Regions from separate parts of the Pantoea sp. X-Soil-TKNS-1280 genome, predicted to be linked through region 1. Evidence: predicted binding sites of a transcription regulator. Region 1 holds the regulator's gene; each other region holds the start of a gene.
The links. Region 1 encodes CRP, which controls carbon source genes, mostly activating them, when cyclic AMP is high. Its sites were predicted from a motif close to ATGTGANNNNNNTCACAT; they were not measured.
Positions count from the first base shown of each region.

Region 2: the regulator CRP is predicted to act here: its motif matches at 1,767-1,784, upstream of yrbN (protein YrbN).
Region 3: the regulator CRP is predicted to act here: its motif matches at 1,375-1,392, upstream of mlc (sugar metabolism global transcriptional regulator Mlc).

Region 1 is NZ_AP035962.1:3,962,992-3,966,119, forward strand. Features, by position in the region: gene AC6I8X_RS18520 (phosphoribulokinase) at 1-188, shown strand, start outside; gene AC6I8X_RS18525 (OsmC family protein) at 313-717, opposite strand; gene crp (cAMP-activated global transcriptional regulator CRP) at 1,019-1,651, shown strand; gene AC6I8X_RS18535 (YccS/YhfK family putative transporter) at 1,710-3,128, shown strand, end outside.
Region 2 is NZ_AP035962.1:635,631-638,758, forward strand. Features, by position in the region: gene pnp (polyribonucleotide nucleotidyltransferase) at 1-548, shown strand, start outside; gene nlpI (lipoprotein NlpI) at 801-1,685, shown strand; gene yrbN (protein YrbN) at 1,791-1,847, shown strand; gene AC6I8X_RS02875 (DEAD/DEAH family ATP-dependent RNA helicase) at 1,864-3,128, shown strand, end outside.
Region 3 is NZ_AP035962.1:2,181,415-2,184,542, reverse strand. Features, by position in the region: gene ynfM (multidrug efflux MFS transporter YnfM/SxtP(Kp)) at 1-354, opposite strand, end outside; gene AC6I8X_RS10190 (LysR family transcriptional regulator) at 449-1,345, shown strand; gene mlc (sugar metabolism global transcriptional regulator Mlc) at 1,481-2,698, shown strand; gene bioD (dethiobiotin synthase) at 2,805-3,128, shown strand, end outside.

The sequences.
Region 1 (3,128 bases):
GCTTTGTGGTGATCCATTTTCGTGGGCTGGAAGGCATTGCCTTTCCTTACCTGCTGGCGATGATTCAGGATTCCTTTATCTCGCATATGAACACCCTGGTGGTGCCGGGTGGCAAAATGGGGCTGGCGATGGAGTTGATTATGACACCGCTGGTGCAGCGGCTGATTGAAGGTAAACGGATTGAATAATGTAGCGGCGCGATTTATCGCGCAATTCCAGTGCGCGATATCGGAATAATCCGCGCGATAAATCGCCTGACCGTGCATGCTGCACGAAAAAATCCGCGCGATAAATCGCGCCGCTACGTTCGTGCTATAGCTCAATCACCTCATAGCTGTGGGTAATTTCTACCCCTTTGCCCAGCATGATCGCCACCGAACAATATTTCTCTGCCGACAAATCCACCGCACGCGCCACCGCTTTATCGCCCAGCGCTTTGCCGCTGACAATAAAATGCAGATTGATGTGTGTAAAAATCCGTGGCGCTTCTTCACGACGTTCAGAGGTGAGTTTCACCTCGCAATCGGTCACTTCATTGCGCCCTTTTTGCAGGATAGACACCACGTCAATCGCGCTGCACCCCCCCGCCGCCATCAGCACCATCTCCATCGGGCTCGGCGCTTTATCACCCGAGTTCCCATCCATTAATACCTGATGACCCGATGAGGATTCTCCGAGAAAGGTAAGCCCTTCCACCCATTTGACCCGTGCCTGCATTATTCTTTCTCCTGAATCGGCTGATTTGCCGCCAGAGTACGCTTTCACCTGAGAAACAGCAATCCAGACTAATCGCCCTTTTGCTGAAGCGAGACAACAGAAGACAGCTAGCAAAAGCTGTGCTACAAACAGAGCTGAAAATATTTTCGTCGTAATAGACGAAGGCGGGAAGAATCAGAAGCCTGGCTTAAGAGTCCACCCGAATAATTTCCTTTACTGGAAGCGCTCTACGATTTCACCGCCTGACAGGGAAAATTGCCCCCTGTGTTTTGGGCACGATTACAACAGAGGATAATAGCGAATGGTTCTCGGCAAACCGCAAACAGACCCTACACTCGAATGGTTCCTGTCCCATTGCCATATTCACAAATATCCATCCAAAAGCACCCTGATTCACCAGGGTGAAAAAGCGGAAACGCTCTACTACATCGTGAAAGGTGCCGTTGCGGTACTGATTAAAGATGAAGAAGGCAAAGAGATGATTCTCTCCTACCTCAATCAGGGGGATTTCATCGGCGAGCTTGGCCTGTTTGAAGAAGGTCAGGAACGCAGTGCCTGGGTACGAGCAAAAACTGCCTGCGAAGTGGCTGAAATTTCCTACAAAAAATTCCGTCAGCTGATTCAGGTAAACCCGGATATTTTAATGCGTCTTTCGGCGCAGATGGCACGTCGCCTGCAGGTGACATCAGAAAAAGTCGGCAACCTTGCCTTCCTTGATGTGACCGGTCGCATTGCGCAGACGCTGCTCAATCTGGCCAAACAGCCTGATGCCATGACCCACCCGGACGGGATGCAGATCAAAATCACCCGTCAGGAAATTGGTCAGATCGTTGGCTGCTCACGCGAGACAGTTGGCCGTATTCTGAAAATGCTGGAAGATCAAAACCTGATCTCCGCACATGGTAAAACCATCGTCGTTTACGGCACCCGCTAATTCCTTCTCACCCACGGCGTGATGGTCACATCGCGCCGTTTTTGTCTGCGATGAGCTGATGTGGCGTCGAATCATCTATCATCCCGAAGTTAATTACGCCCTGCGGCAAACGCTGGTGCTTTGCCTGCCCGTGGCTCTCGGCTGGCTGTTTGGTGACCTGCAAAAAGGGCTGCTGTTCTCGCTGGTTCCCGCCTGCTGCAATATCGCAGGCCTGGATACGCCCCATAAACGTTTCTTTAAACGCCTGATTGTTGGCGGTTCCCTGTTTGCTACCGGCAGTTTTCTGATTCAATGGCTGACGGATTACCACGTTCCTCTGCCATTGATTATGCTGGCTCTGCCGCTACTGGTGGGCGTCACTGGCGAAATCAGCCCGCTACATGGCCGTTTGCTGCCCGGCACCCTTATCGCCGCCATCTTCACGCTAAGCCTGGCGGGGCGGATGCCCATTTGGGTGCCACCGCTGCTGTATATCGGCGGGACGCTATGGTACGGGCTGTTTAACTGGCTTTGGTTCTGGCTGTGGAAAGAACAGCCGATGCGCGAAACTCTCAGCCTGCTGTATCGCGAACTGGCAGATTATTGCGATGCCAAATACACCCTGCTAACGCAGCTGACCGACCCGGAAAAAGCCCTGCCTCCGCTGCTGGCACGGCAGCAAAAAGCGGTCGATCTGATCACCACCTGTTATCAGCAGATGCATATGTTGTCTGCCAGCCGAAACAACAGCCATAAACGTCTGACGCGTGCCTTCCAGGTGGCACTCGATCTCCAGGAACACATCTCGGTCAGCCTGCATCAGCCTGAAGAAGTGCAAAAACTGGTGGAGCAGAGCCATGCTGAAGCGGTGATCCGCTGGAATGCGAAGACCATATCGGCGCGGCTGCGACTGTTGGCCGATGCTATCCTCTATCACCAGTTGCCGGAGCGCTTTCATATGGAGAAGCAGCTCGGGGCGCTGGAAAAGATTGCGCGCCAGCACCCGGATAATCCGGTCGGAAATTTTTGCCTGTACCACTTCAGCCGGATTGCCCGCGTCCTGCGCACGCAGAAACCTCTTTATACCCGTGACCTGATGGCCGACCGCCAGCGACGTTTGCCGTTTTTTCCGGCACTGCGCAGTTACCTGTCGCTAAAGTCCCCGGCGTTACGCACCGCAGCGCGTTTTGCCGTAATGCTGATGTTTGGCAGCGCGCTGGCGTTGTTCTTTAACATCCCCAAACCCTACTGGATTCTGATGACCACCATGTTCGTCAGCCAGAACGGCTACAGCGCCACTCGCGTACGTATCCAGCACCGTGCCCTCGGCACCTTCGCCGGGTTATTGATCGCGGCTGCCTCGCTGCGCTTTGCCGTGCCGGAATCCATCACCCTGCTGTTTATGCTGGCGATCACCCTCGCCAGCTATCTGGTGACGCGTAAATATTATGGCTGGTCAATGATTGGCTTTACGGTAACGGCGGTGTACTCGCTTCAG
Region 2 (3,128 bases), 980 kb from region 1:
TGCATATCCTGAGCGTGATGGAGCAGGCAATCAGCACGCCGCGTCAGGAGATCTCTGAGTTCGCACCGCGCATTTACACCATCAAGATCAATTCTGACAAGATCAAAGATGTTATCGGTAAAGGCGGTTCTGTCATCCGTGCGCTGACTGAAGAAACCGGCACCACCATCGAAATCGAAGATGATGGCACCGTGAAGATCGCAGCGACCGATGGTCTGAAAGCGAAAGAAGCAATCCGTCGTATCGAAGAAATCACCGCAGAAATCGAAGTGGGCCGTATTTACACTGGTAAAGTGACCCGTATCGTTGATTTCGGTGCCTTCGTTGCGATTGGCGGCGGCAAAGAGGGTCTGGTTCATATTTCGCAAATCGCTGATAAGCGCGTTGAGAAAGTGACCGACTACCTGCAGATGGGCCAGGAAGTTCCGGTTAAAGTACTGGAAGTGGACCGTCAGGGCCGTGTGCGTCTGAGCATCAAAGAAGCGACAGAGCAGAAACCGCAGGCGATCGAGACCATCGCTGCGACCGACGCACCTGAAGCTGAATAAGTATTTCCTGATTAACCTCTCCCTGCCAGGCAGGGAGAGGTGTTTGTATACCGCAGGTAATTCAGATAGCAGTAAGGTGGCAAGCGAGTGAATCCCAGGAAACTTACTCAGGTAAGCGACCAGGGTGAATGAGTACAGCCAACGTAGCTGCAATCTGAAGTATGACGGGTATCATCGCGAGGGCGGGAACCCTTGTGCATAGCAGGCGGATGACAGGATGGTTATCCCAATGTTTGTATTCGGGAGTGGGAAATGAAGCCTTTTTTGCGCTGGTGTTTTGTTGCGACAGCTTTGACGCTGGCAGGATGCAGCAACTCCAATTGGCGTAAGAACGAAGTTCTGGCAGTACCTTTGCAGCCCACACTGCAGCAGGAAGTGATTCTGGCGCGAATGGAACAAATTCTTGCCAGTCGTGCCCTGACCGATGATGAACGCGCACAGCTATTATATGAGCGTGGAGTGTTGTATGATAGCTTAGGTCTGAGAGCATTAGCGCGGAACGATTTTTCGCAAGCGCTGTCTATCAGGCCGGATATGCCAGAGGTGTTTAACTATCTCGGCATATATTTAACGCAGGCAGGCAATTTTGATGCTGCCTATGAAGCGTTTGATTCTGTACTTGAGCTTGATCCAACTTACAATTATGCGCATTTAAACCGTGGTATCGCCCTCTATTACGGCGGTCGATACAAGTTAGCGCAAGATGATCTGCTGGCGTTTTATCAAGACGATCCTAATGATCCATTCCGCAGTCTGTGGCTCTACCTCGTTGAACACGAGATGGATGCCAGCAAGGCCAAAGTAACGCTTAAACAACGTTACGATAAAGCGGTCCGGGACCAATGGGGATGGAATATTGTCGAGTTCTACCTGGGCGACATCAGTGAAAAAACATTGATGGAACGTCTCAAGGCGGACGCAACGGATAACACCTCGCTCGCTGAACATCTCAGTGAAACCAACTTCTATTTAGGTAAGTACTACCTAAGTCTGGGGGAGAAGGACGACGCGAAAGCGTTGTTCAAACTGGCGGTGGCCAACAACGTCAACAACTTTGTTGAACACCGATACGCATTGTTGGAACTGGCGCAACTCGGCCAGGCACAAGACGATTTATCAGAATCTGACCAGCAATAGCTGACGAACTTTTATTGCCTGAATTACCCGTTAAGTCATCATCTTCCGGGATGAGGGCTTTTCTGTTCGTCGAAACTTCTAATTTGAGCCGGTTCACACTTTTCGATGAAAATGACTGAAAATTTTCATGACGAGTTATGTAGACTGGCCGCCGCAATCTAAGAGGCACGTGTACTACATGACTGATATTCAAACCACTTTTGCTGATCTGGGCCTTAACGAATCCATCCTGTCTGCTCTTAATGACATGGGTTACGTCAAGCCGTCACCGATCCAGGCCGAGTGCATTCCGCACCTGCTGGCTGGCCGTGACGTGCTGGGTATGGCACAGACCGGTAGTGGTAAAACTGCAGCGTTCTCTCTGCCGCTGCTGAACAACATTGACCCGTCGCTGAAGGCACCGCAAATTCTGGTGCTGGCACCCACCCGCGAACTGGCGGTGCAGGTAGCTGAAGCAGCGACTGAATTCTCTAAACATATGCGTGGCGTCAACGTCCTGGCCCTGTACGGCGGCCAGCGTTATGACGTGCAGCTGCGCGCACTGCGTCAGGGCCCACAAATTGTGGTGGGCACCCCGGGTCGTCTGCTCGACCACCTGAAACGCGGTACTCTTGATCTGTCTAACCTGCGTGGTCTGGTGCTGGACGAAGCCGACGAAATGCTGCGCATGGGCTTTATTGAAGACGTTGAAACCATCATGGCGCAGATCCCGGAAGGTCACCAGACCGCTCTGTTCTCTGCCACCATGCCGGAAGCGATCCGTCGTATCACTAAGCGTTTCATGAAAGATCCGCAGGAAGTGCGCATTCAGTCCAGCGTTACGACTCGCCCGGACATCTCTCAGTCTTACTGGACCGCTTATGGCCGTAAAACTGATGCGCTGGTACGTTTCCTCGAAGCAGAAGACTTCGATGCTGCGATCATCTTTGTGCGTACCAAAAACGCAACGCTGGAAGTGGCTGAAGCGCTGGAGCGCAGCGGTTATAACAGCGCAGCACTGAACGGTGACATGAACCAGGCACTGCGTGAGCAGACGCTGGAGCGCCTGAAAGATGGTCGTCTGGACATCCTGATCGCGACCGACGTTGCGGCACGTGGTCTGGACGTTGAGCGTATCAGCCTGGTTGTTAACTACGACATCCCGATGGACGCAGAATCTTACGTTCACCGTATCGGCCGTACCGGTCGTGCGGGTCGTGCAGGCCGTGCGCTGCTGTTCGTTGAGAACCGCGAGCGTCGTCTGCTGCGCAACATTGAACGCACCATGAAGCTGACCATTCCGGAAGTTGAACTGCCGAATGCCGAGCTGCTGGGTGAGCGTCGTCTGGCTAAATTTGCTGCGAAAGTACAGCAGCAACTGGAAAGCAGCGATCTGGACATGTACCGCGCGCTGCTCAGCAAAATGCAGCCGGAAGAAGAGCTGGATATGGAAACCCTGGCTGC
Region 3 (3,128 bases), 1.8 Mb from region 1:
GACGGTACAGATGGCCGCCAGCATCAGCGCAGTGACCATCACCGATTTGCGACCAATAGCATCCGACAGCGGGCCGGTGACCAGCAATCCCAGTGCCATCAGGGCAGTCGAAAGCGACAACGAGATACTACTGGCCGCTGGCGATACACCAAACTGCTGGGAAAGCACGGGCAGAATAGGCTGGACGCAATAAAGCAGGGCAAAGGTGGCAAGACCGGCAGAGAACAGGGCAAGGGTAACACGCATAAATTGCGGCGAACCACGTTCAATCCATGTTGCTGATGCGGGAACTGAGGCAGGCACAACGGACACTTCGTCCTCATCGAGTGTCACAGCCTGAGAAGAGCGACTCACGGAAAATCCTTAAGATTATGAAGGTATTGATATCGTAGGAAAGTATGAATAGGTTGTACAATATATTAATAATCTCGAATGAGACGTTTAAAATATGAATATCGAACTGCGTCATCTGCGCTATTTCATTGCCGTGGCTGAAGAGTTGCATTTTGGTCGTGCTGCTCAGCGCCTGAATATTTCACAGCCGCCGCTCAGCCAGCAGATCCAGCAGCTGGAACAGGAAATTGGTGCGCAGCTGTTTACCCGTACCAATCGCAGCGTGCAACTGACCGCCGCCGGGCAGCAGTTTTTACTGGATGCGCGCGGGATCATGCTGCAGGTCGAACAGGCTGCCAGCCGTGCCGTCAGGTTACATAATGGTCAGGAAGGGGAGTTGCGCATCGGTTTTACCTCATCCGCACCTTTTACCGGGCTGGTGTCTGATGCGCTCTACCATTTCCGTCAGCGCTGGCCGGAGGTCCATATCCAGATGCAGGAGATCAACACCCGGCAGCAACTGGCACCGTTGCATGAAGGACGTCTCGACCTGGGTGTGATGCGCAATACACCGTTGCCTGCTGATTTGCAGCATCAATTGTTGCTGCGTGAGCCGCTCTGTGCGGTGGTGCATTGGGCGCATCCACTGGCCGATGCCGAGTCCATTTCCATCCAGGCGCTGGCCAATGAACCCTTTGTTTTCTTTGATCCCCAGGGCGGCACTGCCTTATATGGTGAGATTCTTGCCTTGCTGCATCGTTACCAGATCAAACCTTTTGTAACCCAGGAAGTCGGTGAGGCGATGACCATTCTCGGGTTGGTGGCGACCGGGTTGGGGGTGTCGATATTACCCGCATCGTTTCGCCGCGCACGGCTGGCTGATGTGGTATGGCTACCGCTACATGAAAGCGATGCGCTTTCGGAGGTATGGCTGGTGTGGTCATCCACCCGCGAACCCAGCGCGCAGATGGCGAATATGATGATGCTTTTACAGCGCAACGCCGAAACTTAATCCAGTGGGTGAGAAAAACACCAGGCTTTATGTGCGATAAATCACATATCTAATCAAATATTTGGCGCTATCCGCCATTCTGCCGCACCATAGTTGCTATTTATTTAGAAGCGCGAAAATAACCGGGAGCAGGGCGTGAATCAGGACAGTCAACCTGGCCACATTGACCAGATAAAGCAGACCAATGCAGGCGTGGTTTACCGACTGATCGATCATTTCGGCCCGATTTCGCGTATTGAACTTTCTAAGCGCGCCCAACTGGCTCCTGCCAGCATCACCAAAATCGTCCGTGAAATGCTGGATGCACATCTGGTTCAGGAAACCGAGTTTCAGGAAGCGGGCAGCCGTGGACGTCCGGCTATCGGCCTGCTGCTGGATACTCTGGCCTGGCACTATCTGGCGGTACGTATTCAGCCTGGTCACATCACCCTGACATTGCGCGACCTCAGCAGCCGAGCCTTGCAGGAGGAGCGTCTGCCACTGATCGTCGGCCCGGACAAACCGTTGTTGCAGGAGCTGCTGGAACTGATCGATGCCTTTTTTATCCGTCATCAGAAAAAACTGGAGCGCCTGACGGCTATCGCCATCACGCTGCCGGGCCTGATTAACGCCGCATCCGGCGTTGTGCACCGTATCCCCGGTTACGATATTGAGGATATGCCGCTGGGCGAGACCCTGTCGCAACGTAGTGGTGTGCCGGTTTTCGTGCAGCATGATATTTCCGCCTGGACCCTGGCTGAATCGCTGTTTGGCGCATCACGCGGGGCGCAGGACGTGATTCAGATTGTAATTGATGAAACCGTGGGAGCCGGGGTGATTACCGGTGGACAATTGCTGCACAAGAGCGGGCGGGCGCTGGTGGAAATTGGTCACACGCAAATTGATCCTTATGGTCAGCAGTGTTACTGCGGTAATCATGGCTGCCTGGAAACCGTCGCCAGCATTGGCAGTTTGCTCAATCTGGCGAAATTGCGCCTGCCGACCCAGCCGGAGAGCCGCCTGCACGCGGCCCCGCTGACGATTGAAACCCTGTGCCAGGCAGCACAGCAGGGCGACCGTCTGGCGACTGATGTCATTGCCGGGGTCGGGCATCATATTGGCCGCATGCTGGCAATGATGGTTAATATCTTCAATCCACGCCAAATTCTCATCGGTTCTCCCCTCAATCAGGCCGCTGACGTCCTGTTTCCTGCCGTCAGCAGCACCATTCGCCAGCAGGCATTACCGGCTTACAGCGATGAAATCCAGCTTGCCCCCACCGTGTTTAACGATCCCGGCACCTTAGGGGCTGCGGCGTTAATCAAAGATGCCCTTTATTCCGGTCATTTACTGGTAAAACTGCTCCAGGGTTGATTAGCTCGCCCTAAGTTTGCGCTAACGCAATCTGTCAGGTACGACATTTACTTACACTGCCCCTTCGTCACCTCTGGTTCACATCGCTATAACGAAGGAGGAGAGGGTGAAAACACTCTTTATCACCGGTACCGACACCGCGGTGGGCAAAACCGTGGTTTCCCGCGCGCTGCTGCAGTGCTTTGCACAGGCAGGTCAGTGCGCTGTGGGTTATAAGCCCATTGCTAAAAGCGCAAAACAGACTCCTGAGGGCTTGCGTAACAAGGATGCACTGTTATTGCAGCAGGCTTCTGGCCTGGCATTACCTTATGCCGCGATCAATCCTATTACTTTGGAAGAGGATGAAATCAGCACCAGTCCCACCCATCAAATTGATTATCCGCTGCTCAGTAAAGGGCTGGCTGCCTTGCGGGAGCGCGCCCCGCATGTG